One region of the Mesorhizobium sp. XAP4 genome, then DNA from elsewhere that is predicted to be linked to it. Evidence: riboswitches for the same ligand, from Rfam matches in the RefSeq annotation. Region 1 holds a riboswitch; each other region holds the start of a gene.
The links. A riboswitch is a leader RNA that binds a small molecule or an ion and turns the genes downstream of it on or off. The one in region 1 is predicted to bind thiamine pyrophosphate.

Region 1 (10,022 bases):
GTGCCGCTGTTGCCGCCATGGCCCTCCAGCAAGGCACGCACCAGCAGGACCAGCGAACCGCAGTTCATGATGCTGATGATGGCGGTCATGGTCAGGGCTGTTCTGCGGATCATGACCCGAAACTGGCCGATCGCATGCCACTCGTGGTCCTCGACCGCCTTGCGGGTGGCGGCCTGTGTCCAGGCGGTGGCCACCGACAAGGGCAGCAGCAGAGCGGCCTCCAGCGCGGGCGCTAGCCAGCGCGGCCCGAATGAGAGATTGTTGATGACCAGAAGCTGCAGGCAGATGATGACGAGAACGGCCGCACGGGCCATCCAGAAATCGAGCGCACGGTAGTGGATGATGGCATGGTGGTGGCGCATTTATCAAATCCTGGATGCTTTTTTGGGGACGGGAACCGGTCAGGCGTAGCCGACGCCTGCCGCGATCACGCCCGATGCGCCGTGCCCGGCATGTTCAGGGCGCCCCGGGACGGCGTGTTCCATTGTTGTCCTGCTGGCATGTGATGATGAGAGAGGCGGCATGGTGGCGCGAAACTCTGCCTCAATCTTGGTTTTGCCATGGTCGCCCAAGTATACATTTTCGTAAGCTTCGAGTTCTGGGCTGTTCCAAAAACCGTCCGGTGTGATTTATCCACCGCATGACGCGAATCGACGAACCCATGAACGGTTGGCTGCCGGTCGGCAGTTCTGTTCCAGGCGACTGGCGGCAGTCGTCGATCTGGCAGGGGCTGACGCGCTATCCAGAAGCCGGCCTAGCGCTTTTATGCCTGACACAGATCCTGTGCTGGACCGTGGCGCCCGCGCTTGTCGACGTGTCACCGCCCAACGATGTCGTCGAAGGCTTCATGTGGGGCCGCGAATGGGTGCTGTTGACCTACAAGCATCCACAGCTTCCCGGCTGGCTGCTCGAGATCAGCCATCTTCTGACCGGATCGTTCCGCTGGCCGCAATATCTCGTGGCTCAGCTAACGATCTCGGCCACTTTCGTGCTAGTCTATCTGCTGGCCCGCGACATGCTCGGGCGAACCCGCGCGCTGGCCGCCGTGCTTCTGATGCCCTCGCTCTATTTCTTCGGCTGGCCGACCCCACAGTTCAATCATGACTACGCGCAGATGCCCTTCTGGGCCGCTATCTGCTGGCTGTTGTGGCGTGCGGGCCGTGGTGGTGGGCCGGGCTGGTGGCTGGCGCTCGGGCTGGTGTCGGGCGTCGGGCTCTATGCCAAGCTTTCCACCGGCCTATTATTGCTTTTCGGGGCGATCTGGCTGCTGTCGGACACACGCGCACGCAGTCGGCTCGCCACGCCCTGGCCATGGCTCGGGCTCGCGGTTTTCGGCGCTGTCGCCGCTCCACTGGCCGCCGAACTCTGCCGCGTCGATTTCCTGCCGCTGACCTATGCCGCCTGGCGCGATCAGTGGGTGGTGGCTCATCGCTCCCGCTTTTATTATATCGGCGTCCAGATGGCTGGGCTCTGCGGCTTTCTTCTGGTGCTGGCGATATCAGGGCTGCTGCGGCGCTCGCCCGCGCCGCAAAAGCCCGTCGGGCGCGGCACGCTGGTCTATCTCTTGTGGATGGGGGTTGGCCCGGCGATCCTCGTCATGGTGGCGTCCCTGTTCACCGGCGCCGGCGAGGCCTGGGGCGCGCCGATGTACAATCTTGCTGGCGTTGTGGCGCTCGCCTTGCTGGGCCATCGCCTCGGCGCCATCGAGATGCGAAAGCTGGCGATCTGCGCGCTCATCTCCATTGTCGGCATATCCGGTGCCTATGCGGGCATCCGCTGGACGAAATGCAATCTGCGTGGGCGCATGGACGCCGTCTGCTGGCCGGCGCAAAAGATCTCGGATGAGGCAGAGGCTGTCTGGCACGCTGCGACGCCCGATCGGCTCGACATCGTCGGCGGCCATGCCCTTATTGCGCCGCTGGCGGGCCTCAATGCCTATGACAAGCCGTCGATCTTCACCGAACTGAACATGCAGTACGCCCCCTGGATCACCAAGGAGCGGCTGCGCGAGCATGGCATATTGCTGGTCTGGCCCGGGCGCGATGTGCCATCTTATCTGCAGGCGTGGGTGGGCGACATCCCGGTCAAAACCGTTCTTTTCGACTGGTCGCTCAAGGCGCCGCCGGTGGCGATTAGCTTCGCAGCCATTCCGCCTGGCGCGCGGCAGTTGCCGGGTGCTATCGACGGCCTCGCCCGACCGAGCAACTGAAGCAGATCCGCCGGTCCGCTGGACGAAGCAGGTGACAATGCCCATCTATGTCCAGACAAACTTGCCTTTGAGGAGACGTGATATGGCGACTTCGACCGAACGCGCAGTCCTTGCCGGTGGCTGCTTCTGGGGTATGCAGGATTTGATACGGCGCTATCCCGGCGTCATTTCCACCCGTGTTGGCTACAGCGGCGGCGACGTGCCCAACGCCACCTACCGCAACCACGGCAGCCATGCCGAAGCCATCGAGATCAATTTCGATCCGGCCATCATAAGCTATCGCACGCTGCTGGAACGCTTTTTCCAGATCCACGATCCGACGACCCGCAACCGCCAGGGCAACGATGTCGGGACGAGTTATCGCTCGGCGATCTATTACACCAGCGACGAACAGAAGCGCATCGCCGAGGACACGATCGCCGATGTCGATGCCTCGGGCCTGTGGCCGGGCAAGGTCGTCACCGAAGTCGCACCCGTTGGCCCCTTCTGGGAAGCCGAGCCCGAGCATCAGGACTATCTGGAGAAATATCCCAACGGATACACCTGCCACTTCGTCAGGCCGGGGTGGAAGCTGCCGGTTCGGGAAAAAGCGGTGCCGTAGATACACTGATACGACAGGATTTGAGAAGCCGCGGAGCGCTCGCTCCGCGGCTTCTTTTCATTGCAATTCCTACTTGCCGCAATGGTTGTCATTAACTGTCGGCGCGGTGGTGCCCGGCGACGTTCCACTGGCATCGGGCTGTGCGCCCTGCGGATGGGCAGGGCAATTTTCATCCGCGTTTGAATTCGTGGTGCCCGGTGCTACCGTCGTACTGTTGGTCGTGCCGGGGTCTACCGTGTTCGGCGAAGCCGGCGTATTTGGGTCGACGGTGACCGACTTGCCGCTGCCGCCGGATCCGTCGGTGCCGCTTGTGCCATTGCTCTGCGCCATGGCCGATGTCGCCAGGCCAATGGTGAGCGCCGAAGCTGCGAGGATTTTCATGAACATGGTTTGTCTCCATTGTCTGTGAACTCGTCGCGTAGCGACTGGTGGGACAACCTCGCGGCCTGGTGAAGGTTCCCGATAAATTCTCGCGCCGGCAGAGCCAACTGCTCCCGCCCTGGCGCAATGCTTTTGGCGCAGTGCGATAAAAAAACGGCTTTTCCTTCAACTCGAATGATGCTTTAAGGCGCACATCCACAGGGGTGCTCCGTACGGTCGGGGCTGAGACGGGGGCGGCAAACCCACAGACCCTAGAAGCTGATCTGGGTAATACCAGCGGAGCGAGGCGGGCGATGTTTTCAGGCGCACAGATTTCCCTATATCCCATGACCGACGATTTCGTCGGTGTCATCCTTGGCGCGCTCGGTGCGCTCGATCCCTGGCGCGACAAACTCAGGATCGAGACCGACGACATCTCGACCTTGCTGGTCGGGCCGCCCGAAGTGCTGTTTCCTGCCATGCGCGACCTCTTCGTGGCGGCGGCACGCAGCGGCAAACATTGCGTGTTGTCGGCCACCATCTCGCGCGGCTGCCCTGGCGAGCCGGACGATCCGATCTGCCGCTCCGATGCGTTTGGCGGGCCCGTCGGTCCACTCGGCCCGCGCAAGGACGCGGCCATCGCGGCGGTGCGCAATGCTGCTGCCACCGGCCAGCCTGCGGCGGCGCAGTTCTCGCTCTATGTGATGGGCACAGACGACCACATGGACGAGATCTACGGCTGCATAGACTTTCTCAAGCAGTCCGGCGTCTATGAGCGCTCCAAACATTTCTGCACGAAACTGCGCGGTGATGCCGGTGCGATCTTTTCGGCGCTGGACGAGGCTTTCTGCCGTTTCGGACCAGGCGCTGGCCACGTAACCCTCGACGTCACGGTCTCGGCCAACAGCCCGTCGGCCGTCTGAAGCCGCGCCGCTCTCGCGGCCGTCAAAGGTTATCTCCCGTGGTCTCATCATCAGTCGCTTCGCGCCCGATCGCGAGCTTTCTCGTCAAGGCAATGCCGGCCATGATCTCGGCCGGTTTGCTCCTGCTGGCGTGGGAGCTTTATGCCACCTATTCCGGCATCAGGGCCACGATACTGCCGGCGCCGTCACGCGTCTTCGAGCAAGCGATGCTCAATCGCGAGGCGCTGGTCGACAATGCCGTTCCGACCATCCGTGCCACGCTGCTTGGCTTTGCCTGTTCGCTCAGCGCCGCCTTCGTGCTGTCGATGCTGGTCGACTTCTTCCAGCCGCTGCGGCGTGCGTTGTTTCCCGTCTTCATCGTCAGCCAGACCTTGCCGCTGGTGGCGGTCGCGCCGCTGGTGGTGCTGTGGTTCGGCTTCGGGCTGGCGCCCAAGATCATGCTGGTGGCGCTGGTCACCTTCTTTCCGATGCTGGTCGCATTGGTCGAAGGCTATGAGGCGACCGAGGCCGAGATCGGGCAAATGCTGCGCGCCATGGGGGCAGGGCGCTGGCGCATCTTCCTGCTGGCGCGGCTGCCTTCGGCGCTGCCTTACTTCTTTGCCGGGTTGAGGATCTCCATCACCTATGCGGTGGTCGGCGCCATCTTCGCCGAGTATGCCGGTGCCGCGAAGGGTCTGGGCATCTACATGCTCAACGCCAAAAACAATTTCCGTCCTGATCTGGTTCTTGCCGCCGTCGGTGTCAGCGCGGCGCTGACCCTTGTCCTGTTCGGGTTGACCGTGTTGCTGCAGCGCCTTGCCATGCCCTGGGAGCGAGCCGACAGGGAAACTGCCGGGAAGGGGGCCTGGCGATGAGCCGGCTCGAACTGCGGCATGTGCACAAGGCGTTCGGTGGGCTCGACGTGCTGGCCGATATTTCGCTCAGCGTCGGCGCTGGTGAATTCGTCTCGATCCTTGGACCCTCGGGTGCCGGCAAGTCGACGCTGTTCCAGCTTCTGACCGGCGCCGAGCATGGCGAGGGCGAGATGTTGTTCGACGGCGCGCGGCTCGACGACCACGGCAGGCACTTCGCCTTCATGCCGCAGCGCGACGCGCTGATGCCATGGCGGCGCATCCTCGACAACACGACGCTCGGGCTCGAAGTGCAAGGTATGAGGAGACAGGCGGCGCGGGCGCGCGTTGCGCCGTTGTTTGCCGAATTCGGGCTTGCCGGCTTCGAGCGGCATTTTCCCGCGCAGCTGTCCGGCGGCATGCGCCAGCGCGCGGCCTTGCTGCGCACCGTGGTGCAGGAGCGCGACATGCTCCTGCTCGACGAGCCGTTCGGCGCGCTCGATGCGCTGACCCGCACCGCCATGCAGCGCTGGCTCGAACAGATGTGGCGGCATCATCGCTGGACGGCGCTCTTGATCACCCATGACGTGCGCGAAGCCGTGTTCCTGTCCGACCGCATCTATGTGCTGTCGGCGCGCCCGGCCCGCATCGTGCGTGAAATCAGGGTGCCGTTGCCGCGCCCGCGCAGCCTTGGCGGCGATGCCGCGCGCCAGGCAAGCGCGCTCGAGGCCGAAATCCTCGACATCATCCTCAACCCCAATCCATCCAAAGGACACGATCATGACTGACTTGACGCGCCGGCAGGCCTTGTTGCTGACCCTTGCCACCGGCCTTCCCTTGATTGCCGGAACGCGTCGGGCTCGAGCACAATCGGCGGCACAAAAGGTCACCGTCGCCCTCGACTGGACGGTCAACACCAACCACATCGGACTGTTCGTCGCCCGCGACAAAGGATTTTATCGCGAGGCCGGACTCGAGGTCGACATCCTGCCCTACAGCGATACCGGTGCTGGCACGCTGGTCGCAAACCGCGTCGCCGATTTCGGCATCAACGGCACCATCAGCCTGTTCACCCAGAGAACCGCCGGGGCGGATCTGAAGGGCGTCTATGCGGTGGTGCAGTCCGAAACAGGCCGCGTGGTCTTCAATGCGGCGCGCAACGAGATCAAAAGCCCAAGAAGCCTCGACGGCTTGATCTATGGCGGCTTCGGCAGTGCCTGGGAAAACGCGCTGATATCGACCATCATCCGCCACGACGGCGGCAAGGGCAATTTCGAGACGGTGACGCTCGGCACCTCAGCCTATGAGGCGCTGGCCAATGGGTCGGTCGATTTCACGCTCGAAGTCTCGACCTGGGAGGGTGTCGAAGCCGAACTCAGGGGCGTCAAGCAGCGCAGCTTCGTCTATGCCGATTATGGCGTGCCTGACGAGCACACGACGCTGATCTCTTCGAGCGAAGCCTATCTCCAGGCCAATCCTAAGCCTGCGGCCGACTTCGTTCAGGCGACGCGACGCGGCTACCAGTTCGCTGTCGACCACCCCGACGATGCGGCAACCCTGCTGATCGCTGCAAACAAGGATGCCTTGACCAATCCGGCGCTGATCCACGCCTCGCTGAAGGCATTGATCGACGGCCATTATCTACGCAGCCAAAGCGGGGCCATCGGGACGATGGATCCGGCCAAGATGGAAGCGATTGGCGACTATCTCTTCGCCTCCGGCATTTTGCGCGATTCCGACGGCAAGCTGGTTGCTCGACGCCCGGATTTCGGGAGCTATTTCCGCAACGACTATCTGAGCTAGTCTGGCAAAACCAAATGACATGGGTCGCCAGTCTTTCTGGGCGACCGCGTGGAGCAGGTCGTCTGGAAGTGGCGCCCTGGCTCCCCGACAGCCAGTTTAAGACCGATCTGATCTTGTTGATTAACTGCCCGGCAATGGTTGCGTGCAAAGGTCGCCCTGAGGGATCATTGGGGTGTTTGCATTGCTGATATCAAAAAGCGAGGCGCTTTCGCACGTCAGTGACGGCACGATTCTGTCCGCAGCCCGAAAGCGTGAGATCCTGGTGGATTTGCGCGAAGGTTTCTTTCGGATCTGCGCGCTGGCCTTCGCGGGCATGTTCGTCTACCGCGGCGTGTATCACCTGATGCTCGACCCGACGCGCATCAATGTGGCGCTGGTGGCGATTTCCGAGATCCTGACCTTTACCTGGCTGCTTCTGTCGCGTCGGCCGAAGGTTCGCGACTGGAACCCGCTCACGGTGGTTGTCTCCGTGATCGCCAGCTTCGGTGTCGGTTTCATCGACCTGGAGCCGGGCGTGGCGATCATCCCGGTCCATGTTGCGGCGCCGCTGCAGGCCCTGGCGTTGGGGTTCGTGATCTGGGGAAAGATATCGCTGGGGCGTTCTTTCGCCATTCTGCCGGGCAATCGCGGCGTGATGACAGGCGGTGCCTACCGTCTGGTGCGGCATCCGATCTATGCCGGCTATCTTGCCGGCCATCTCCTGTTCCTGCTATCGGCCTTTTCCTTCTACAATCTAGCCGTCTACGCGGTGATCACCTTCTTCCAGGTGCACCGCATCCTGCGCGAAGAGGCGCTGCTGGCCGCCACGCCGGAGTACCGGGACTATATGAAGCGCGTCCACTACAGGCTGTTCTACGGCGTCGTTTGACAGCGCCCCGGCGCGCAGAATCGTTCGGTCTGCAATCACGCTGGCAACGTTGATCGTCAATAGACCTGCGCATTGTTTGTGCAAACTAATATTACAACTTTATTATTTCAGAAATTTTGAGATATATATACCACACTTTAATTTCAGTATTCTCTCTGTGAAGCTGAAACTCACTACCTCGCGTAATTGCTTCTGCAATCGGCTTCTCGCCATCTCCGGCCGATCGGAAAGCCCGCCACACTGGTGGGCTTTCTGCGGTCCACAGGCGTGCCGGAATTAAATTCTGGTTGCCATCACCTGGATGGCCGTTTCTGTGCTGGCGTGACTTCTTCCGCGCGATGCCCGCCACAATCGCGGAACGGTAGGCCTTTGGAGCGCTCGTCTTTTGAACATCGCAGCTGCGACGTGCAATCCTACGGCGCCGGCTCCTATCGCGGCGGCGGCCTTGGGCTCGTGCTGCTCATCGTCATCGTGCTTGTCGTACTCGGGTGCATCTAGCCGGGTTATCGCCAACTGATCGCAATCTCGTGAGCGCCCCAATGTCGGCGTGCACCGGATTGTGATGCAGGCAAGCCGGCTTGTGATCCTGCACTCTGCAAAACTTTCGTATGGTCATTGCGGTCCACACCCCCCCCGTGGAAACAAGAGGAGAGGGTCCCACCCCTTGTCCTCCTCCAAGGCCCGCTCCGGTTCACCGTAGCGGGCTTTTGCTTGCTGGCGAGGCAAAACCGGCTCGCATCAAACCCTATGGGCGAGGCGTTCAGATGCTGGCGCCAGTCGACTACTCCATGTCAGGCACGTCACCGCTGACGAAGAGCGTGTTCGGCGGACCATATTCGCCCAGCGTCGGATCGGCCTCACGGCTCCAGGCGATGACGCCGGAATGCTTTGCCGTCAGAGCCCTGGCGGTGCGTATGGCGCGATCCTCGCTCTGCTGGTCGGCGGGTCCAAAGGCTGGGAACAACTCGCCATCCTCACCGCGATCGAACGCGACCACGACGATCAGCCTGGGATTTTTCTGGCCACTGGAATCGGACATCTTGCACCTTTGGCGCAGAACCTATCACATTGCTCGGGGTTGAAGGCCGCGAATCGATGAATGCCGACTTTGGGGAGTGGCATCGTGCAAGATCAGCGTTTCGATGAGCCGGTCAGGATTGCGCTCGGCCGATCGCGAAACTCGATCTTCAACGTGGAGCGGGTCGCTCAGGCTGCCGACATCCTGCTGAACCGCTGGCCGGTTGCGACCGGGCAAAAGCATATGGTTGCCCGCAAGGCCTGTCTGGCCGTGCTCGAGGGAAAGAAAGAAGTCTCGGCGGCAAGAGCGGCGTTCATCAACGCCGCTATCGAGGCGGACATCCTCGTCGAACCGCGTGAGGTGTCGATCCCGTAGCCTGCCCCTGGTGAAATTGAATCAGGATCTGGCTCCATCCCCTTGATGTATGCCCCTTTTTGGCGATCGCCGACCGGCTTTTCAGGGCTATTGACCTGCCTCTCGGCACGCCCTGCACGGTTATCCCGCACATTTCGCTGCCTGTTGGTCAGTCTTCGGCATCTGTTGACATAGCATCCGGGCCTCGGTATTGAACAGGATTATACAGGTTCATTGAACAGGTACCCTTATGAAGCGGCGCGCGGTTCAACTGTCTCCCGGCACGGGCAAGCCCGAGCAGATCGCCACCGTCCTCGAACATGAGATCCGTTCCGGCGTCCTCGGTTTCGGCGACCGCCTTCAAAGCGAGAACGAACTCGTCCAGCGCTTCTCCGTTAGCCGCAATACGGTCCGCAAAGGCCTCGAGGAACTGTCCAGCCGCGGGCTGATCACGACCAAGGTTGGTATCGGCTCGTTCGTCACCTTCGACGGCAAGCCGGTCGACGACTCGATCGGCTGGTCGCGCGCGCTGGCCGATGCCGGCGCCAATGCCGAGACGCGGACGCTGCGGCTGGAGGTCATCGAAGACCCCGATCTGGCTGCGCTGCTTGGCATCGAAAGCCCGTTCTTCATCGCCGTCGACCGGGTGCGCACCAACGCCAGCGACGGCCATGCGATCTCCATCGAGCGCAGCCGGTTGCCATTGTCCTCCGAGCTCGAGGACGTACCGTTGCGCGGATTGCGCGAGGGCTCGCTGCACCAGACGCTGCGCGTCGCCGGCCTCATTCCCGACCATGGCGAGGAATGGGTCGAGATCGAGATGCTCAATGCCGAGGATGCGGCCATCCTCGGCTGCCCGCAAGGCACGCCTTTCCTGCGTGGCCGCCGGCTGACGCGCGCCGCCGACGACCGGCCGATCGAGTACGTCACCAGCTTGCTCAATCCGGCGCATTTTGCGCTGCATATGAGGTTCTGAGCGGTGTCGGATGCAACCAGCAAGGCTATTGACCGCGCCATGGGGGCGCTTGTCGGCGGAGCGCTGGGCGATGCGCTCGG
Region 2 (10,022 bases), on a different contig from region 1:
CAGCGGTCTGCAAATCCTCCTGGCCGAGATGTATGAAGTCGCAGCCTTCCTCGATTGCCAGGCGCCAGTGGTCGTTGACGATGAGTTGGCACTGGTATCGAGCACACAAGGCCTTCGCGGTGCGGATCTCCGCGCGCAACCCAGCCTCATCCACGGTCTTGATGCGCAGTTGCAGAAGCCGGACTCCGAGTGGGACCAGCCGTTCGATCCAGGCAGCGCTGTCGACGATCAGGTAGAAGGGATCGAGCTTCATGAAAAAACTGCCCTGCCGATCATCGGTGTCGATGGCACGGCGACTTCGCGCGGTTCGAGCATTCCCGAGCTGAACGCCTCACGACCGGCGTCGACCGCCTTACCGAAAGCACGCGCCATGCCGACCGGATATGCCGCCTTGGCGACCGCTGTGTTCAGGAGCACGGCGTCAAAGCCGAGTTCCATGACGGTGGCCGCGTGCGACGGCCGTCCGAGCCCCGCATCCACAATCAGCGGGACGCCAGGGAAATATCCGCGCATCGAGCGCAGCGCCGTCATGTTGACCGGTCCCAAGGCGGAACCGATCGGTGCGCACCACGGCATCAGGACCTTGCAGCCCGTTTCCAGCAGCCGCTCGGCGACAACGAGATCGTCGGTGGTATAGGGGAATACCGCAAAGCCGTCCTCGCACAGGATGCGGGCGGCTTCAACCAGACCGAACACATCCGGCTGTAGCGTGTCGTGATTGCCGATCACTTCGAGCTTGATCCAGTTGGTGCCGAAGACCTCGCGCGCCATTTTCGCGGTGGTGACGGCTTCCTTGACGGAGAGGCAGCCGGCGGTATTGGGCAGGATTCTGGCGCCCAGCGAGCGGATCAACGACCAGAATTGTTCGCCGGCCCTACCGCCCGCCATCTCACGCCGCAACGAGACGGTCACCACCGACGTGCCCGACGCCTTGACCGCGTCGGCAAGGATGGCCGGCGAAGGATACTGAGCCGTGCCGAGAAGCAGGCGCGACGAAAGCTCGGTTCCATAAAGCTCCAACATGCTAGCCGCCCTGCATGGGCGAGAGGATTTCGATCCGGTCGCCGTCGCTCAACTGGAACTCCGCGCGGTTGGCTTTGTGCACGAGGTCGCCGTTGACGGCGGTGGCGAGCCAATCGCCCTCATAGTCGAGCGCGGCAAGCAACTCGGCCAGCATGGTGGCGGCAATCTCACGCGCCTCGCCGTTGACCATCAGTTTCATGAGCATGCTCCTTGGTTCTGTCTTGACTGAAAACCAGGTCGGCAGCCTGGCGCGCCATGGCGGGGGCGAGGAGAAAACCGTGACGATAAAGACCGTTGATCGCGATGATCTCACCGTCTGTTTCGACGCGTGGCAAATTGTCGGGAAATGCCGGACGGACACCCACACCGGTTTCAACGATCTCGGCCTCACCAAAGGCCGGATGGAGGGCATGGGCGGCGCCCAGCAGCTCCATCATGGAACGCGCCGTCACCGGTCCGGCGCTCTGGCTTTCAATCATCGTCGCTCCGATCATGAAACGGTGATCGGTGCGCGGCACGGCATAAAGCGGAAAGCGTGGATGAAGCAAACGGACCGGCCGCGACAGCGAGACATCAGGCGTGCGAAGGATCAGCATTTCGCCGCGAACACCGCGCAGCCTGTCATCGGCCGCTGCCATTCCCATGCAGTCTATCTGACGGGCGAAACCCGAAACAGGCCGGGCGTCGCAGCCGAAGTGGAATTTGACACCCATGGTCGCAAGCTTGTCATGAAGTGCCGCCATCGCCTGGCGTGGGTCGAGGTGAGCCTCGTCGGGGAAGAGCAATCCACGCCGGAAGCGGCCGGCGAGGTCGGGTTCCAGGAGCGCAATTTCGTTTTCATCGACGCGCCGATGCCCTGACGTGCGACTGGCGAACCGGTCAAGCTCACCGGCATCACGCGGCGCGGCCACGACCAATGTCCCGGCCCGTGTCACCTGACCCGACAGCACCGCATCCCACCAGTCGGCAGCGTCGCGTCCGAGATCCAGCACCGGCTGCTCCGCGCTTTCGCGCTCGCTCCATGGCGCCAGCATGCCGCCGGCGAACCACGACGCGTTGCCGCCAAGGCCATGCCGCATCTCGGCGACTGTAACCGTCGCGCCGCGGGCGGCGAGTTCGAAAGCGACGGTGAGGCCGGCAACGCCGGCCCCTTTGACGAGCACCCTCATGATGGTTTGGGAGCCTCTGGCACGACCGGTACGCCAGTCTCGTCAGCTGGCATGTAGAGATCGCCGCCCTCGCGGTATTTCGCCGCCATTGCCGCCATGCCCTCTTTCTGTGCCTCGGCACGAATGTCGTGGGAGATGCGCATCGAGCAGAATTTCGGCCCGCACATCGAGCAGAAATGTGCCAGCTTGTGCGCCTCCTTGGGCAAGGTCTGGTCGTGGAAGGAGCGCGCGGTTTCGGGGTCGAGCGACAGGTTGAACTGGTCTTCCCAGCGGAACTCGAAGCGAGCGCGGGAAAGGGCATCATCCCTGAGTTTAGCAGCCGGATGACCCTTCGCCAGGTCGGCGGCATGGGCGGCTATCTTGTAGGTGATCACGCCAATCTTGACATCGTTGCGATCGGGAAGGCCGAGATGTTCCTTCGGCGTGACGTAGCAGAGCATGGCGGTGCCGAACCAGCCGATCATCGCCGCCCCAATGCCTGAGGTGATATGGTCGTAACCCGGCGCGATGTCGGTCGTCAGCGGTCCAAGCGTATAGAACGGTGCCTCGCCGCAGACAGCGAGCTGCTTGTCCATGTTCTCCTTGATCTTATGCATAGGCACGTGACCGGGGCCTTCGATCATCACCTGGCAATCCTTGGCCCAGGCGATTTTCGTCAGCTCGCCCAGCGTTTCCAGCTCGGCGAATTGCGCCGCGTCATTGGCGTCGGCGATCGAGCCGGGACGAAGGCCGTCGCCGAGCGAGAAGGAGACATCATAGGCGCGGCAGATGTCGCATATCTCCGCGAAATGCTCGTAGAGGAAGCTCTCCCGGTGATGGTGCAGGCACCATTTGGCCATGATCGAGCCGCCGCGCGAGACGATGCCCGTGACCCGGTCGACGGTCAGCGGTATGTAGTGCAGCCGCACGCCGGCGTGGATGGTGAAATAGTCGACGCCTTGCTCGGCCTGCTCGATCAGCGTGTCGCGGTAGACCTCCCAGTTCAGATCCTCGGCGATGCCGTTGACCTTTTCCAGCGCCTGATAGAGCGGCACCGTACCGATCGGCACCGGCGCATTGCGCACGATCCAGTCGCGGATGTTGTGGATGTTGCGGCCGGTCGACAGGTCCATCACCGTGTCCGCGCCCCAGCGGATCGCCCAGACCATTTTTTCGACCTCTTCGGCCATCGATGATGTGACAGCCGAGTTGCCGATGTTGGCGTTGATCTTGACCAGAAAATTGCGACCGATGATCATCGGCTCGCTCTCGGGATGATTGATGTTGGCGGGAATGATTGCGCGTCCGCGCGCCACCTCGTCGCGCACGAATTCGGGTGTGACGAAATCTGGGATCGCCGCGCCGAAGGCTTCGCCGTCGCGTTGCAGCTTGCCGCGCATCACCTCGCGGCCGAGATTCTCGCGGATGGCTACGAACTCCATTTCTGGCGTGATGATGCCGGCGCGCGCATAGGCAAGTTGGGTCACCGCCTTGCCCTGCTTGGCCTTGAGCGGCCGATTGCGTATCGGAAATTCCGGTGTCAGGCGCTCGCCGGTGGCGAATCCATTGTCTTCCGGCCGGACGTGGCGGCCGTCATAGGCTTCGACATCGCAACGCGCCGTGACCCATTCGTGGCGAAGCCGGGCAAGGCCTTTTTCGATGCTGGTTTGGACTGATGGATCGGTGTAGGGGCCGGACGGATCGTAGACGGTGACGGGCGGTTCGCCGGCCGTCGGATGGACGGAAATCTCGCGCATCGGCACCCTGATCTGCGGGTAGAGGACGCCGGGCTTGTGGATTTTCCGCGAGGCGGGCAGTGGTCCCGTCGACACGGCGGGGGTGAGGGCATTCATCGTGAGGCTCCTTTGCTCATGCATTGGAGACCCAGTTCTGTGCCGGAAGGATGAAAAGACGCTTCTGTAGACCTGCTGCAGCAGGACCTCGGGCGTAAACTCCCGCAAAGCGCTTGCACCGTCCCTACGCCAGTATGAACTGGATCAGGTTCAACGGGTCACTGCGCCGCGAAAGCCAGCAGTATCTCAGCCCCTTACCGGGACTCCCCTGGTGAATGCCTCAAGTTGAATGGGCCGGTGCTGCTTTGTCAAGCGCCTTCGGGCGCCTTCGGGCGCCTTCGGCCGGTGGCGACGTCCGGCGGCCGGCCGAGCGGAGAGCTCGCGCATGCATCGGGGACAAGTCACGCCCCGTAGACCAGGGCTGGAATGGCCAAAGTCTCATTCGCTTCGTGAAGGATGGAAAAACTGTATCGGCCATGTGCGTCGAGATCGACCGAGTAGCTCAGGCGGTCACGGATGTGGTTATCCTGGTCGAAGGCGACGATTTGCGGCTTCAGCGAGGTGATTTGCACCACGTCCAGGTAGATGGAGTTGCAGATATGATCTGGTCGTCGGGCTGGCAGGTGCAAGCGGCCGCTCTATTCAGGATGCGGCATCGGCGGCGTTCCCGATACCAATGATATCTTGCGGGCAACTTATGCAATCACCGGCTTCGTAAAACCCGACGGCGGCGGCCGTGTCCTGGCGCTGAGGATGTGCCGCTGTTCCAGCAGAGAAATCGCGTGGGCGCGGAGTTTTCGCTCTGCGAGGAAGAGTTGACGCAATCGTTTAGCTTGCTTGCAGTTCGTAGAGACCCGCCTTTGAAAGCAACTAAGCTATTGCATTGATATGTTGGTGCGCGATCGATCGCTACATAGCCGGCCGCCATTATCCGAGTATTGATCCGCCGGTGTTCGTGTTGCCGTATATGGCAATCCCTGCGAGATCGTCGCGGCCGGATCGGCCGCACCCTCTAGTCATAAAAGGGGAAGCGACCGAGAATTCCGCTGCCGAAAACTTCTCTGGCTTGGCTATGCATGCGGTAGATGAGATCGCCGCCTACCGCGACCTGGTCGAGGAAGGCATCGACGCCCAGTTCGGACAGCCTGGTTATCGCAATGCGTTAGCGGCTCAGACTTGCGGTCTCGAGAGCGGCCTTTGGGGGTCACCTCTTTTTTGTTTCAGAGGTTGGAAGACGGCTGCTCGTTACCCAATAGAAATGGCGACTACGGAACGCGATCGATCGCGGCCATCAGGAAACACCTGTCTTCGGCTCAACCTCGACATGGCGTCCGATCGACCGCAGATATACAGCTATCTCGTCCATGAGATGATCGCGTTCGCCGTAGATCTCAGCAATCCTGCGCAGCTGTGGCTCGACGGACCTCCGTTGCGCCGGCGTCAAATCAGCATCGCCAAAGACATATCCCAAGTTGCCAATCGCGCAAATGTTGCAGCCGGCCTCCACAACTGCTTGCACGAATGCCGGAATGTCTTTTTCTTGCATAGTCTTCATGTCGAACCTCTCGTGAATGGCGTGCTTGCGCGCCCATGCTGCCTTTTCAGCGTGTCCTCTGGGCGGCGCAAGCCTTGAGCGTAATTGTGCCGGGCAACCTCGACTATCCCGTCTGCCACGCTCTTTAGAGTCGGTGGGGTCTGGTGATTGCAGGCTGGGCCACTCAAAAGCCTGCAAGAAGAAAGTCATGGCGACCATTGCTCAAGATCGCGAGGGTGCGTGCAAGACCTTCCGTTGGCAGTCATGCACGCTCACCCAGCAACTGGGTATTGAGCAACTGGGTCTCACGTCGCGGGTCTCGTGTGCTTCACAGCCGAAAATAAGGTACCACCGTGGCTATTCTCAAGTGCAGGCTACCTCTTCAGGACACGGCGGAGTGCCTTCCGACGCACCCCTGGTGCAACGTGCGACCTAACGAGACACATCTCGTTCGCGTTCCCTCGACCTTTCTTCGTATTGCTGCTTGCCCTGCGATTTCAGGCCCTCTGCTAGCTTCTCGGCCGCTCTTTGGCCTGCAATGTCACTATTCAAGATCATATCCGACATCCCTGGATGGTCATAACCGTAATGCGCATGCAGTTTCCCTCACGAGCAGCGCCTATCCGTCGATTAGTTCGTCTTCCGGAACCCGAAGCCCTTTTTATCCGGCGTACCTATCCACCATTCAACCGGTATACCTTTCCCAACTTTGGCGGACCATTTACCTCAGGCATGATCATCTCGCGTGACATTTTTTTTTGGCGCCATCATCGCACGTGGCATTTTCTAAAAACCAAGACGTGTCAATTTGTAAAATCAAGGATGCGGCCGCGCCCGTTGCGAGGATTTGCAGGTAGCTCTTCAGCCCCAACACGATGTGTGAGGCGGCGGTGGAAAAGGCAACCGACGGCGTCGACGCGTCCTTTGATGATCGCAAGCGATATGCTTCGTCGCGAGCCCAGATTGCGGTCTCGGGCACAAGGCGAGATCACAGTTCTGCGATCTGTGGTAACGCGAGCCCGCAAAGCGCCGCTGCGGCCACCGCTTTTGGAATCTGGACGAGATTCGTCGTCGTCTGAGATCAGTTGATCGAGCAGTTCGCGCGCGCGGGACGCGCTTGCGGTGCAGTCTCTCCCGCGAGCTCGCCCGTGACCTTCTCATCGACGACATCCGAGAGCTGCGCGGACGGCCCTATGACCTCGTCGCTGTCGCCGGCGGCTGGAAGCACCTGACACGGCCGGCCTATGCCGATGCCATCCGCGCCTGCGGAAGCAGCGGGCGTGCCGTGGACCTGACGTGGTCGGACGTGCTGATGCTGATGTGCATCGGCACTTCCAGCCGATTACCCGCGCCGAATTGTCGTCGGTTTTCGGGAAGTAATCAGTCGCGACCTGATCGGCCATCTGCGGCACCGGCCTGATCGCGTCGAACCCGCGCAGTCCGACGCCCGGCGCTCCCTACACCTATGTGACGACAAAAGCGTCCTGCTCGAGTTCGGCCTCGACACGCTTCGCGATCTCCCGGACTGCGAGGCGCTCGAGGATGCCGGGCTGCTGAGCAGAGATGAGCTGCTTGCTGGTGAAATTATGCCAGAGTTGGCTAGTGGCCATGAGGATGCGGGTTTGGATACGGAGGAATAGCTTGGCGCTGCAGACGCTGTGGCCACCGGGCTTGCGAGTGCTTCCAGCTTTCCATAGCGAATCTAGCGCGCCCAAGGGCGTCCGAAATTTGTAGGCAAATTTCGGACATGGACACGGTCAGCGACGTCAAGCAGGCAGCGGTATGCGGCCTCTGCACCGCTGTCGCCCAAAAATTCGTGGCCATGGGCAAGCCCCACTTGAGACCCCCAGAGAGAACGCTCGTGAGCGATGGAAACGGTTTTGGTCCAAAGCTTGATACAGATGGCCTGCAGATGGGTGTAGGGTTTCAAAGCGCTCGAAGACGCGCCTTCGCAGAGTTAAAAGTCCGCGACGAACTCGTGTGTCGTTTGTCGCCAACTGCAAATTCGATAGTTAGCGCAATTATACTGCGCCGAGTCTGCCATCTCGAGCCCCAAGGGTTTGTGAGGCCTCTCGGCTCACCACCGCCTTTGCTAACCGCCGTGATTCCAAAGACGCGTGCCTTTACGGAGGGGGTCAAACGGCCTATATTATTCTTTATAAGGAGAAGAATAATGGGCACACTTGCTCGCATCTACACCCCCGCAGAGGCAGCCGCCGTCAGCGGGATAGGAATCAAGGCCGTGCACAATGCGATCGACAAACGCATTGTCGATACTGTGCCAAGCACTGCTCGGCGCATCGGTGGGGTCGTCCGACGGGCATTGACCGGCGAGGATTTGCTGCGGCTCAAGCTTTGGTATGGCGTGGGTGCGACATTGCCCGCTGATCGTCGCTACCGCCTGTTCGAGGAAATCAAAGCTGCCCCAAGGGCCAAGACCGTAAGGGCCGACGACCTGCTGATCGTCGACGTCGCCGAGGCACGTAAACAGCTCAAAGCGCGCATCGTGGATCTTGATGAAGCGGAGGCCGCCATCGGCCGCGTTAAAGGGGTGATGGGCGGAGAGCCTGTCTTCAAAGGAACCCGCATCCCTGTTCGTATGATCACGACGATGCTAGCGCAGGGCGCAGATGAAGCGGAGGTTCTGGAGGGATATCCGAAGCTAACGCCGCGCGTGATTGAGCTCGCCAGAATGTGGGTCGCCGCGCACCCGGTTCGTGGGCGGCCTAAGAAGCTGGTCGAGCAGGGCGTGAAAATAAAGTCGTCGAAGCGCGTGGTTTTGAAGGGCGACCCAGGTCCGTCGGCCAGGTCGAGACGCGTGTGACCTCGTGAGGTTTCTGATCGATGAGTGCCTGCACACGTCTCTGGTTGCGGTAGCCCAAGAACGCGGACATGAAGCAAACCACGTCAACTGGCTTGGGCTAAGCGGCGAAACCGACTGGGACCTCATGCCGCTCATTATCGATGAGGATTTCACCTTCGTCACCAACAATGCTAAGGACTTCAGGAAGCTCTATGCCAAAGAACCGGTTCACGCCGGCCTGATTATCGTCGTCCCTCAGGTCGGGCCTGAAAAACAGAGAGAGCTCTTCGATGCTCTCCTCGAGGATCTTGGCCCAGAGGAATTCCTGATTAATGAAGTTATCGAAATCGAGATCGAAAACGGCATTGCAATCGTAACACGATACGATCTGCCGTCGCCCTAGCTGAGGCTGCGCGATCTCCGCTTATGACCGACCCGGTTGCCAGTCGCTCATCTGCAAAATGTTACCGCCGAGTTTTGCAAACGCGCGTTGGCGGCAGGAGAAAACGAGAATCTGCTGATCGTGTGATTGACGATGCAAAGCGTCGAACATGCGCTCGATGCGGTCGTCATCGGAATAAACCAAAGCGTCATCCAGGATAACCGGTGTGGGTCGGCCGTCGCGGGCAAGCAAACGGGCGAAGGCCAGACGTGTCAGAACCGAAAGCTGTTCTCGCATGCCGCCACTCAACCTATCGACATCCTCATCCTGACCATTGCGGCGAACGGTCTGTGGCAACAGTGTGTTCTCGTCGAACACTATGGAGATGTCATCGAATAGCAATCCAAGCAGCGGTCGCAGCTCGGACATGACCGGCTTCAGATAAAGATCGCGTGCCGTCGAGCGCGCAGCGACCAGCGTCGTGCGCAGCCGGTCGAGGACGGCTTTTTCGAATTCGAAGCGTCTCGCTCGCTCTCCAGCGATTTCCAATTTTTCTGTGGCCTCGCGCAAAGCTTCTTCCACCGCGTCGTCGGACCGAGTGCGAATATGGCCATTGAGATCGGCCAGGGTTACACGCAACTGACTTGCTTCCTGTGTGGCGGCATCCTGAACCGAACGGGCGCGGCGCAGAACGGCTTCAGCGCTGGTGAGATCGCGAGCGCCGTCGCGCAGGGGAGCAGCGCGCATTTCGGCCGCTTCGCGCAGCTTTTGTCGTGCGGTGGCCTCGGTGAGCAGCAAGCGCCCCTTTTCCTCGCGCGCTGCATCGGGTCCCAATATGACCTCGAGGCTGGTCAGTTCCGCCTGGATGGTGACATAAGCCGTCTCCGCAGCCATGACAGCCTCGTCGGCATGGCTGCGCAAAGGCAAGGCCTCGCGCACGCTGTTGCGTGTTGTCGCCACACGCTGCTCGGCTGCGGCATGATGTTGCCGGATCTGTTCTGGATCGACTTTGAGTTCGAGGTCCCCGGCCCCGAGGGCACTCAGACGAGCAAGCTCCTCGTGTAATTGCTGTATCCCCTTGGGCGCGAGATCGGCAAGTCGCTGACGCGCCAAGCCCAGTTCGGTAGCTTTGTCGCGCGCTTCCACTAGGCGCTGGCGTGCCGTCCTGAGGCTATCGACACCGAGGGACGCAAGCAGGCTGCGGTGCTTCGCTTCGGCGTCTTCGATGGTCCGGTCGGCCTGCTGCGGCCGATTCGATCGCAGGGTCAAGGCTCCGATGCCGGCAATATCCAGGCGTACGGTGCCAGCAAAGCTTTGGTCTTCTGCATGGGGCAAGGGC
Region 3 (10,022 bases), on a different contig from region 1:
CCGCCGCGCTGCGCCAGCATGTCGGAGTAGCCGCCGGCATATTCGATCCAGCGGCCTTCACCATCCGGCGCGATCAGGCTGGTCACGGTGCGGTCGAGGAAATCGCGGTCGTGGCTGACCAGGATGACGGTGCCGGCGAAACCGGCGACCAGTTCCTGCAGCAGTTCAAGCGTCTCCATGTCGAGATCGTTGGTCGGCTCATCGAGCACCAGAAGGTTTGCGGGCCGCGCCAGCACGCGCGCCAGCAGGAGCCGCGCCCGCTCGCCGCCGGACAACTCGCGCACCGGCGTGCGCGCCTGCTCCGGCTTGAACAGGAAATCCTTCATGTAGGAGACCACGTGGCGCTGCTCGCCATTGATGACGAGGTTTTCGCCGCGCCCATCGGTGAGATATTGTGCCAGCGTCTCCTGCGGGTCGACCGCCTCGCGCTTCTGGTCGAGCGTTGCGATCTCCAGATTGGTGCCGAGCCGCACCGAACCGGCGTCCGGCTTCATCTCGCCGGTAAGCATTTTCAAGAGCGTGGTCTTGCCGGCGCCGTTCGGCCCGACCAGGCCAACGCGATCGCCGCGCTGGATGCGGGTCGAAAACGCCTTGACCACGGTGAGATCGCCAAAGCTCTTTTCGATGTTTTTCGCCTCGATCACCAGCTTGCCGGACTCGGTGGCGTCGCTCGCCACCATGGTCGCCGACCCTTCGGCCCCGCGATGACCGCGAAAACGCTGACGCATGGTCTGCAACTCGCCAAGCCGGCGCATGTTGCGCTTGCGCCGCGCCGTCACGCCGTAGCGCAGCCAATGCTCTTCGCGAACGATCTGGCGGCCGAGCTTGTGCTGCTCGCGTTCTTCTTCCTCCAGAACCAGGTCGCGCCATTCCTCGAAATGGCCGAAGCCCTTGTCCAGCCTGCGGGTCTGGCCGCGATCGAGCCAGACCGTGGCGCGCGACACGCGTTCGAGGAAGCGGCGGTCGTGCGAGATGACGATCAGCGCCGAGGAGGTGCGGATGAGTTCTTCTTCCAGCCATTCGATGACCGAGAGGTCGAGATGGTTGGTCGGCTCATCAAGCAGCAGGATATCGGGCTCCGGCGCCATGACGCGGGCAAGGGCGGCGCGCCTCGCCTCGCCGCCCGACAGGTCGTTCGGACGTTCCTCACCCGACAGGCCGAGATGCTCCATCAGATAGCTGGCGCGGTAGGGATCGTCGGCGGGGCCAAGCCCGGCCTCGACATAGGCGCGGACAGTGGCAAAACCTTCCATGTCGGGCATCTGCGGCAAATAGCGGACGGTCGCCGAAGGCTGGCGAAACACTTCGCCGTCCTGCGGCTCGATCAGGCCGGCGGCGATCTTCAGCAGGGTCGACTTGCCGGACCCGTTGCGGCCGACCAGTGCGATCTTGTCGCCGGCCGAAGCCGTCAAGGCGGCGCCATCGAGCAGCGGCGTGCCGCCGAAGGTCAGTTTTATCCCGTCGAGGTTGAGAAGGGGCGGGGCCATGTCAGCTTTCAGGTAAGGGATAGGGATGAGCGAGCAGCATCGCGCGGCCATGGCCGAGCGCGATTTCGAGGCGGCCCCCGGTCTTGTCGGACTTGACCTCGTTGGAAATGGTCAGCGACGAACCGAACGCCACCTTGACGTGAGCGAGCGGCCATTTGGCGCCGGTGACGGTCAGGCCGTCGAGCTCGGAAAAGCCGAGCACCGAAAACAGCGTGCCGTCGGCATAGTCGAAGCCGGCCGTTCCGCGCAGCAGGGGGATGCCTTCCTGAGCGCCGCTGGTCAAAAGCACGTCCGTTCCCGCCTCCGCCAGCCGCAGGGCGAACGACAGATGCAGAAAAGCGTGGTCGGCGCGCTTGCCGCCAAAGGCGCCGGCCAGCACCAGGCGGGTCGCGCCGCGCTCCAGTGCCGCGGCGACGGCAAGTTCGCCATCGGTCTGGTCCTTTTCCGCCGGGAAGGTCCGGCGCGGCACGGAAGCGAGATCGTCCGGCAGGTTGGCCGGCACCGAATCGAAATCACCCACCCACAGCTCCGGCACGAGACCCAGCAACCGCGCATGACCGATGCCGGCGTCGGCGGCGATGACGCGGGAGCCTTTGACCTGACGGTCGAGCCGTGGCGTACGGATGAGATCGCCGCCAAGCAGGATGGTGAATGTGCTCATATCGTGTGGCCCTTACCAGCCCGGCACGGGAAACGGAAGGCGGCAAACTCCCGCTTGCATGGCGGATCGGCCCGGCCTATGTGTCGAAACGCTCTAACGGGGTGCCGGACGCGATCTTCGCGGACCGGCTGAGAGGCAGTCTCGCCAACCCGCTGAACCTGATCCGGTTTGTACCGGCGGAGGGATTAGACGTTTCGGACAGTCCGACGCCTCAATTCCTTTCAATTCGAACGAAGGAGGCGCCGATGCGCACGCTTTTATACGCTCTTGTTTCAGCAACGGTCGTGGCCTTGTCCGGGCCCGCCTTGGCCAAGGACAAGCTCACCGTCTACACCTATGAGAGTTTCACCGCCGACTGGGGTCCGGGTCCCGTGGTGAAGAAGGAGTTCGAGGCCGAATGCGGCTGCGACGTCGACTTCGTCTCGGTCGCCGATGGCGTCGCGCTGCTCAACCGCGTCAGATTGGAAGGCGCATCGACCAAGGCCGATATCGTGCTTGGCCTGGATACCAATCTCACCGCCGATGCCAAGGCGTCAGGCTTGTTCGCGCCGCATGGCGCGGTGACGGATGTCAATGTGCCGGGCGGCTGGAGCGACGACACTTTTGTCCCCTTCGACTACGGCTATTTCGCTGTCGTCTATGACACGCAGAAGATGAAGACGCCGCCGAAGAGCCTGAAGGAGCTGATCGAAGGCAGTGCCAACGACAAGATCGTCATCCAGGATCCGCGCACCTCGACGCCAGGCCTCGGCCTGCTTCTTTGGGTCAAGTCAGTCTATGGCGACAAGGCACCCGAGGCCTGGGCCAAGCTCAAGGCCAAGGTGCTGACCGTGACGCCGGGCTGGAGCGAGGCCTATGGGCTGTTCACCAAGGGCGAGGCGCCGATGGTGCTGTCCTACACGACGTCGCCAGCCTACCACATGGTCGCCGAGAACACGGAGCGCTACCAGGCGGCCTCCTTCGAGGAGGGCGAGTATCTGCAGATCGAGGTGGCGGGTATCACCACGACAGGAGCCAAGAATCCGCTGGCGGCCAAGTTCATGGCCTTCATGACCGGGCCGAAATTCCAGGATGCCATCCCCGAGACCAACTGGATGTTCCCGGCAGGCAAGACCGACAAGCCGCTCAATCCGGCCTTCGACAAACTGGTCAAGCCGACGAAGACCTTGCTGTTCAGCCCGCAAGAGGTCGCCGCCAACCGCAAGGCCTGGGTCGATGAATGGCTGGCGGTGATGAGCAAATAGGCAGCGCGATGGCGCCGGCGCATTCCACGGATTCCCGCGTCAGTGTCGGCATTGTCGCGCTCGCTGCAATCGCGCTGCTGATCGGCGGCGCGTTTGCCGGCCTGCTTTTCGAGGGCGCCCATGATTTCTCGGGCGCCTGGGCAGCCTTCGATCCCTATCTGCTTCGCGTCACTCGCTTCACGCTCTGGCAAGCGGCACTGTCGACGCTGCTTTCGGTCATCCCGGGGCTGTTTGTGGCGCGCGCTCTGTCACGACATCCACGTTTCTTCGGCCGCGCCTTCATCCTGCAGATCTTCGCCGTACCGTTGGCCCTACCGGCTATTGTTGCAGCGCTCGGCATCCTGGCGCTTTATGGCCGTGCCGGCTATTTCGCAGGCGTGCTTGCCGTTATCGGCGGCGGAAGCTGGCCGGGCATCTATGGCCTGTCCGGCATTCTCGTCGCCCATGTCTTCTTCAACCTGCCGCTGGCGACGCGGCTGTTCCTCGAGGCGCTGCAGACCATACCGGCCGACCAATGGCGGCTGGCGAGCCAACTCGGCATGGCGGCGCGGCCGGCGTTCCGGCTGATCGAATGGCCAACGCTGCGCGCCGCACTGCCCGGCGTCGCCGGGCTGGTCTTCATGCTCTGCATCACATCCTTCACGATCGTGCTGACGCTCGGCGGCGGGCCGGCCGCGACGACGCTTGAGGTCGGCATCTACCAGGCGCTGCGCTTCGATTTCGATCCCGCACGGGCCGTTGCACTGACGCTGCTGCAGATCGCCTTGACCTTTATCGTGGTGCTGGCACTGACGCGGCTAGGCGCCAATGTGGTCGGCGACACCAATTTGCCGGTCGCGCAACGCCGCTATCTTTCGGTCAATCGGAGCGAGACCTGGTTGAACGCGCTACTCATCGTCCTGGCGCTGCTGTTCGTTGTCGGGCCGATGGCGGCAACCGTGATGGCCGGATTGAGTGCCGATCTCGCCCGCTTGGCCGGCGAGGCCACTGTCCGGCAGGCAACGCTGACCAGCGCGGCGCTCGCCTTCCTGTCGGCGCTGCTTTCGGTGATGCTGTCGCTGGCGCTGACCATGGCGCGGCGGGCACTGGCGCTGAACAGCCGGACTGGCCGCAAGACACTGCTCGAACATGCCGCCGATACCGGCGCCGGCTTTGTCCTGGTCGTGCCGCCGATCGTCGTCGGCGCCGGCTGGTTCCTGTTGTTGCGCCATGTCGGCGATGTCTTCGCCATCGCCCCGGTCATGGTCGTCACCGTCAACGCGGTGATGGCGATGCCGTTTGCGCTCCGCGCCGTGCGTCCCGCCTATGATGCAGCGAGCGAGCGTCACGAACGGCTCTGTGCACAGCTCGGCATTGCGGGCTGGAACCGGCTGATGCTGGTCGACTGGCCGTCGCTGCGGCGACCGCTCGCCACGGCCTTCGCTTTCGCCATGGCGCTGTCGCTCGGCGATCTCGGTGTCATTGCCTTGTTCGGCAGTGATTCCGTGCAGACATTGCCCTACCTTCTTCTGGCTCGGATGGGCAGCTACCGCACCGAGGATGCCGCCGGCCTCGCACTGCTGCTCGGCCTCGTCTGTCTCGCGTTGATCGTGGCGGCGCACTGGCTGGGAAGGGAGGAGGTCCGTGATGCGTGAAAAGGCGGCCAACGGGCTCGCGAAGGGCGCGCCGGTGCGGCTGGACAAAGTGTCGTTCAGCTATGGCGAGGCGCCGCTTGTTTTCGATGTCGAGTTTGCCGCGGCGACGATCACCGCCATCATGGGGCCGAGCGGTTCGGGCAAGTCGACGCTGCTCAATCTGGTCGCCGGCTTCGAGACCCCACGGTCGGGCCGCGTGCTGATCGGCGGTGTCGATGTCAGCGCCGAGGCGGCCTCGGCGCGGCCAGTGTCGATGGTGTTCCAGGAGAACAATCTCTTCGCGCATCTTTCCGTCGAGCAGAATGTCGGGCTCGGCCGTTCGCCATCCCTGCGGCTGACCGAGGCGGACCGCGCCGCGGTCGCCGAGGCGCTTGCGCGCACCGGTCTTGCGGGCAAGGAGAAACGCCTGCCGCGCGAGCTCTCCGGGGGCGAACGCCAGCGCGTCGCACTGGCCCGCGTGCTGGTGCGCGACCGACCGGTGTTGCTGCTCGACGAGCCCTTCGCTTCGCTCGGACCGGCTTTGCGCGACGAGATGCTGGACCTGGTTGCCGCCGTTCATGCCGAACGCGCCATGACAGTGCTGTTCGTCACCCACCAGCCGGAGGATGCACGCCGCATCGGCGAGCATATGGTGTTTGTCGACAATGGGTTGGTCGCTGCGACCGGCAAGGCTGATGATTTCTTTGCCGGGGCTGGTCCGGAGGCGTTCCGGCGCTATATCGGCGCGGGTGCCGGATATTCCACATCACGCGATGTTGCCCGGAAGCGGACATAATTTACGGTCAAACCGGCTCCAGGCGATGTGGCGTTTGCTTGCCATGACCGGGGGAGTGTGGCTAGGTCCGCCCTACCGGTCCGGCACAGGCCGTGATTTGCCTGCAGTATCCGGCGCCCGCCCCTGGGATGGGCCGCGGATACTGCAGCAGTTTGAGATATGGCACGTGAACATTCTGAAGATCGTCCCCGATTTTCAATGTCATGTGCCGGGACCCGAAAGGAAGCCGTTCTGGCGATCGGCGCTAACACATTGGGAATGAAACCGCTGGCGCGCTTCCTCGCGCTGGCCGGCTTTGCCGTGGCGTTGGCAAGCTGCCAGATGTTCACGCCGCCGGAAGTTCAGGAATCCGGCTTCCAGCCTTCCGACAAGCCGATCACGGTGGACAATGTCGGCGCCAACAACAAGCTCGCCGAATTGGCCAGGGCGCAGCATCCGCGCATCCTGGCGACCTATGGCGGCGAATATTCCGATCCCAAGCTCGAGCGCATGGTCGCCAAGGTGGTCGGTAGTTTGACGGTGGTGTCCGCCAACCCGACACAGACCTATCGCATCACCATTTTGAATTCGCCCAATGTCAATGCCTTCGCGCTGCCGGGCGGCTATCTCTACATCACGCGCGGCCTCCTGGCGCTGGCCAATGATTCGGCCGAGCTTGCCGCTGTCATCGCGCATGAGATGGGCCACGTCACCGCCAATCACGGCTTGCAGCGCCAGCAACTCGAGGCAGAGGAAGGCCTGGCGACCAAGGTGGTTTCCGATGTGCTCGGCGACAGCCCGACCGCCAAGGCGGCGTTGATCCGCGGCAAGCTGAGGCTCGCGCAATTCTCGCGCAACCAGGAGCTGGAAGCCGACGCCATCGGCATCAAGTCGATCGGCGAGGCCGGCTACGATCCTTTCGCCGCCGGCCGCTTCCTGCAATCGATGTCGGCCTACACGGATTTCCGCTCGATCAGCGGCGCCACCGACGCCAGCCTCGACTTCCTGGCCACGCACCCCAATACGCCGCAGCGCATCGATCTGGCGCAGCGCCATGCCCGCCAGTTCGGCGCGCCGGGCGTCGGCACGCGCGACCGCGATTCCTTCCTCGCCGGCATAGACGGCCTGCTCTATGGCGACACGCCGGAAGAAGGCTATGTGCGCGGCGAAACCTTCCTGCATCCGGGCCTTGGCGTTTCGTTCACGGTACCGGACGGCTTCATCATCGACAATTCGGCGGCAGCGGTGACGGCCACCGGCCCCGGCGACATAGCGATCCGTTTCGATGGCGTGTCGATCGACAAGAACCGGGCGCTGACGGACTATATCCGCAGCGGCTGGGTGGCTGGTCTCGTCGACAGCAGCGTCAGGCAGGAAACCATCAACGGCAACGAGGCAGCGACCGCGCATGCCGGCGCCGAAGGCTGGCAGTTCGACATTGCGGTGATCCGCGCCGGCGGCCAGGTCTACCGGCTGCTGACCGCGGCCCCTTCGGCCAGCACGTCGCTGGACACAATCGCCCGCTCGGTCAGCGGCTCGTTCCGGATCTTGAGTGCCGCCGAAAAGGCGGCGCTGAAGCCGCTGCGCATCCGCGTCGTCACTGTCCAGCCTGGGCAGACGATGGGTTCGCTTTCGGCGCAGATGGTCGGCGTCGACCGTAAGCTCGACCTGTTCCGCGTCCTCAACGCGCTGTCGCCTGGTGCCGCGGTTTCGGCCGGCGACAAGGTCAAGATCGTCACGGACAAGTAGGCACCTCCGGACGCCTGCCGCCGTTCAGGCGGCAGTCGCCATGAACTCCGGATTCTGCTTCACCAACGCGACCTTCAGCTTTTCCATGGCGCGGGCCTCGATCTGGCGGACGCGTTCCTTGGAGATACCGAGGGTTTCGCCGAGCGCTTCCAGCGTCGCGCCCTCGTCGTTAAGCCGGCGTTCCTCGATGATCCTCAACTCCCGTGCGTTGAGCGCGCGAAGCGCCTCCCTCAGCCAGAGCGAGCGGCGCGCGACATCGATCTTGTCGCCGACGATCTCGTCGGGCAGCGGATCGTCCGAGACCAGGAAATCCATGCGCTCGGTCGAACCCGCATCGTCGGCAACCGGCATGTTGAGTGAGGAGTCGGGAGCCGACAGCCGCGAATCCATCATCGCCACGTCGGCTTCGGAGACGCCGAGTGCTTCCGATACTTCGCGATAGAGCGTTGCGTTTGACAGTGGCTCGGCGCCATTCGCCAGCCGCGCGCGCAGGCGTCGCAGGTTGAAGAACAGCGCCTTCTGCGCCGAGCTGGTGCCGCCACGCACGATCGACCAGTTGCGCAGGATATAGTCCTGCATCGAGGCACGGATCCACCATGTCGCATAAGTCGAGAACCGCACCTCGCGCTCCGGCTCGAAGCGGGCGGCGGCCTCGAGCAGTCCGACATGACCTTCCTGGACCAAATCGCCGAGCGGCAGGCCGTAATGGCGGAATTTGGAGGCCATGGAAATGACCAGCCGCATATGCGCGACGGTGATGCTGTGCAGCGCGTTCTGGTCGTTGTCCTCCTTCCAGAGCAATGCAAGCCGATGCTCTTCGTCACGCTCGAGGTAGGGAGCCTTCATTGCCGCGCGGACCATGATCCGTCCTGCCGTGTCTTCCATCATGAGGCGCTCCCTGGGTGGTGCGGATGACTTTGCAAACTTGGCTGGCGCCCGGGTTGAAATGGCGGCGTCGTGCCCTAGAACAGCCAGAACTGCCATGCGCGGGAAAGGTTCCGCGACCGTGGCTGCGGGTATGTGTTGCCTGGCGGACTCCGGGGATTACCCGCGATAGCCGTGATGTCGGCTGGAAAGCGCCAGTTTGAGTATCTGATTTCAGAAACTGATCGTTTTTGGAATTCTGTTCCTTATTTTTTCGACTTGCATCTGTCAGTTTCCAGCGCTCACAATATGCCGGTCAGCCGGCCAAGGACGGGATCACAGAAAAATGAAATGGCTCAAGTCGCTCATCATCGCCGGAACGCTGCAGGCCTTGGCTGTCACCGCAGGCCATGCCGGCGCCAATCTCGACCAGATCAAGCAGGCCGGGGTCATCAAGGTCGGCACGGAAGGCACTTATGCGCCATTCACCTATCATGACACTTCGGGCGCACTGGTCGGCTTCGACGTCGAAATCGCCAAGGCGATCGCCGACAAGCTCGGCGTCAAGGTCGAATTCCTCGAAGGCAAGTGGGACGGGCTGATCGCCGGCCTCGACGCCAATCGCTATGACGCCGTCATCAACGAGGTCGGAATCACCGATGCCCGCAAGGCCAAGTACGACTTCTCCGATCCTTACATCGCCTCCAAGGCGGTGCTGATCGTGCGCGGCGACAACACAGACATCAAGACCTTTGCCGATCTCAAGGGCAAGAAGTCGGCGCAGTCGCTGACCTCGAATTTCGGCAAGCTGGCCGAAACGAACGGCGCCGAGCTGGTCGGCACCGATGGCTTCGACCAATCGATCCAGCTGCTTCTGACAGGCCGTGCCGACGCCACGATCAATGACAGCCTGTCGTTCCTCGACTTCAAGAAGCACAAGCCCGACGCCAATGTGAAGATCGCCGCGCAAGAGGAAAACGCCGACTATTCCGGCGTCATCGTGCGCAAGGGCGATCCGGAGCTGGTCGCGGCGATCAACAAGGCGCTGGCCGACATCAAGGCCGACGGCACCTATAAGAAAATCTCCGACACCTATTTCGGCCAGGACGTTTCGAAGTAATCTATGAGGCGGGCCGCTCCGCGGCCCACAGGACATATCGAGCGGCGAGTCGTCTTTGACGGTCCGCCGCTTTTGTCGTGATATGTCGCGCCTCGACGAAGCCTCGACTTATTTGGAGGGTCTTACGTGCCGCACTGGCTGCAACTGATGCTGGAGTCGCTGCCTTCGCTGTTGTGGGCGGCGCTGATCTTCACCGTGCCGCTGACGCTGTTGTCCTTCGTCCTTGGGCTGACCGTTGGGTTGGGTGCGGCGCTTGCCCGGCTGTTTGGTCCGAAACCGCTGGTCGCGCTGGTGCGCTTCTATGTCTGGATCTTCCGCGGCACGCCGCTTCTGGTGCAGCTGTTCCTTATCTTCTACGGCCTGCCGTCGGTCGGTATCCTGCTCGACGCCTTCACGGCGGCGTTGATCGGCTTCACGCTCAACATCGGCGCCTACACGTCGGAAATCATCCGCGCGGCCATAGGGTCGGTGCCGAAGGGCCAGTGGGAAGCCGCCTATTCGATCGGCAT

Region 2: linked by a shared signal. The riboswitch ahead of thiC (phosphomethylpyrimidine synthase ThiC) and the one ahead of P3C39_RS03320 (YkoF family thiamine/hydroxymethylpyrimidine-binding protein) in region 1 are both predicted to bind thiamine pyrophosphate.
Region 3: linked by a shared signal. The riboswitch ahead of thiB (thiamine ABC transporter substrate binding subunit) and the one ahead of P3C39_RS03320 (YkoF family thiamine/hydroxymethylpyrimidine-binding protein) in region 1 are both predicted to bind thiamine pyrophosphate.

Annotation. Positions count from the first base shown of each region.
Region 1 is NZ_JARIXW010000001.1:631,362-641,383, forward strand. It holds gene P3C39_RS03300 (hypothetical protein) at 1-362, opposite strand, end outside; gene P3C39_RS03305 (glycosyltransferase family 39 protein) at 662-2,209, shown strand; gene msrA (peptide-methionine (S)-S-oxide reductase MsrA) at 2,292-2,810, shown strand; gene P3C39_RS03315 (hypothetical protein) at 2,880-3,197, opposite strand; TPP riboswitch at 3,381-3,494, shown strand; gene P3C39_RS03320 (YkoF family thiamine/hydroxymethylpyrimidine-binding protein) at 3,485-4,093, shown strand; gene P3C39_RS03325 (ABC transporter permease) at 4,186-4,947, shown strand; gene P3C39_RS03330 (ABC transporter ATP-binding protein) at 4,944-5,711, shown strand; gene P3C39_RS03335 (ABC transporter substrate-binding protein) at 5,704-6,726, shown strand; gene P3C39_RS03340 (isoprenylcysteine carboxylmethyltransferase family protein) at 6,899-7,594, shown strand; gene P3C39_RS03345 (DUF3309 family protein) at 8,000-8,092, shown strand; gene P3C39_RS03350 (hypothetical protein) at 8,376-8,633, opposite strand; gene P3C39_RS03355 (DUF982 domain-containing protein) at 8,718-8,987, shown strand; gene P3C39_RS03360 (GntR family transcriptional regulator) at 9,217-9,942, shown strand; gene P3C39_RS03365 (ADP-ribosylglycohydrolase family protein) at 9,946-10,022, shown strand, end outside.
Region 2 is NZ_JARIXW010000002.1:27,364-37,385, reverse strand. It holds gene P3C39_RS09100 (thiamine phosphate synthase) at 1-253, opposite strand, end outside; gene P3C39_RS09095 (thiazole synthase) at 250-1,023, opposite strand; gene thiS (sulfur carrier protein ThiS) at 1,025-1,222, opposite strand; gene thiO (glycine oxidase ThiO) at 1,191-2,192, opposite strand; gene thiC (phosphomethylpyrimidine synthase ThiC) at 2,189-4,024, opposite strand; TPP riboswitch at 4,128-4,244, opposite strand; gene P3C39_RS09075 (hypothetical protein) at 4,366-4,593, opposite strand; gene P3C39_RS32910 (hypothetical protein) at 5,256-5,717, opposite strand; partial or broken gene P3C39_RS09065 (SMC-Scp complex subunit ScpB) at 6,616-7,138, shown strand; gene P3C39_RS09060 (DUF433 domain-containing protein) at 7,672-8,322, shown strand; gene P3C39_RS09055 (DUF5615 family PIN-like protein) at 8,327-8,704, shown strand; gene P3C39_RS09050 (ATP-binding protein) at 8,726-10,022, opposite strand, start outside.
Region 3 is NZ_JARIXW010000005.1:158,679-168,700, forward strand. It holds gene P3C39_RS22125 (ABC-F family ATP-binding cassette domain-containing protein) at 1-1,487, opposite strand, end outside; gene P3C39_RS22130 (thiamine diphosphokinase) at 1,489-2,148, opposite strand; TPP riboswitch at 2,236-2,350, shown strand; gene thiB (thiamine ABC transporter substrate binding subunit) at 2,394-3,392, shown strand; gene thiP (thiamine/thiamine pyrophosphate ABC transporter permease) at 3,401-5,026, shown strand; gene thiQ (thiamine ABC transporter ATP-binding protein) at 5,019-5,801, shown strand; gene P3C39_RS22150 (M48 family metalloprotease) at 6,060-7,529, shown strand; gene P3C39_RS22155 (RNA polymerase factor sigma-32) at 7,554-8,417, opposite strand; gene P3C39_RS22160 (amino acid ABC transporter substrate-binding protein) at 8,740-9,513, shown strand; gene P3C39_RS22165 (amino acid ABC transporter permease) at 9,640-10,022, shown strand, end outside.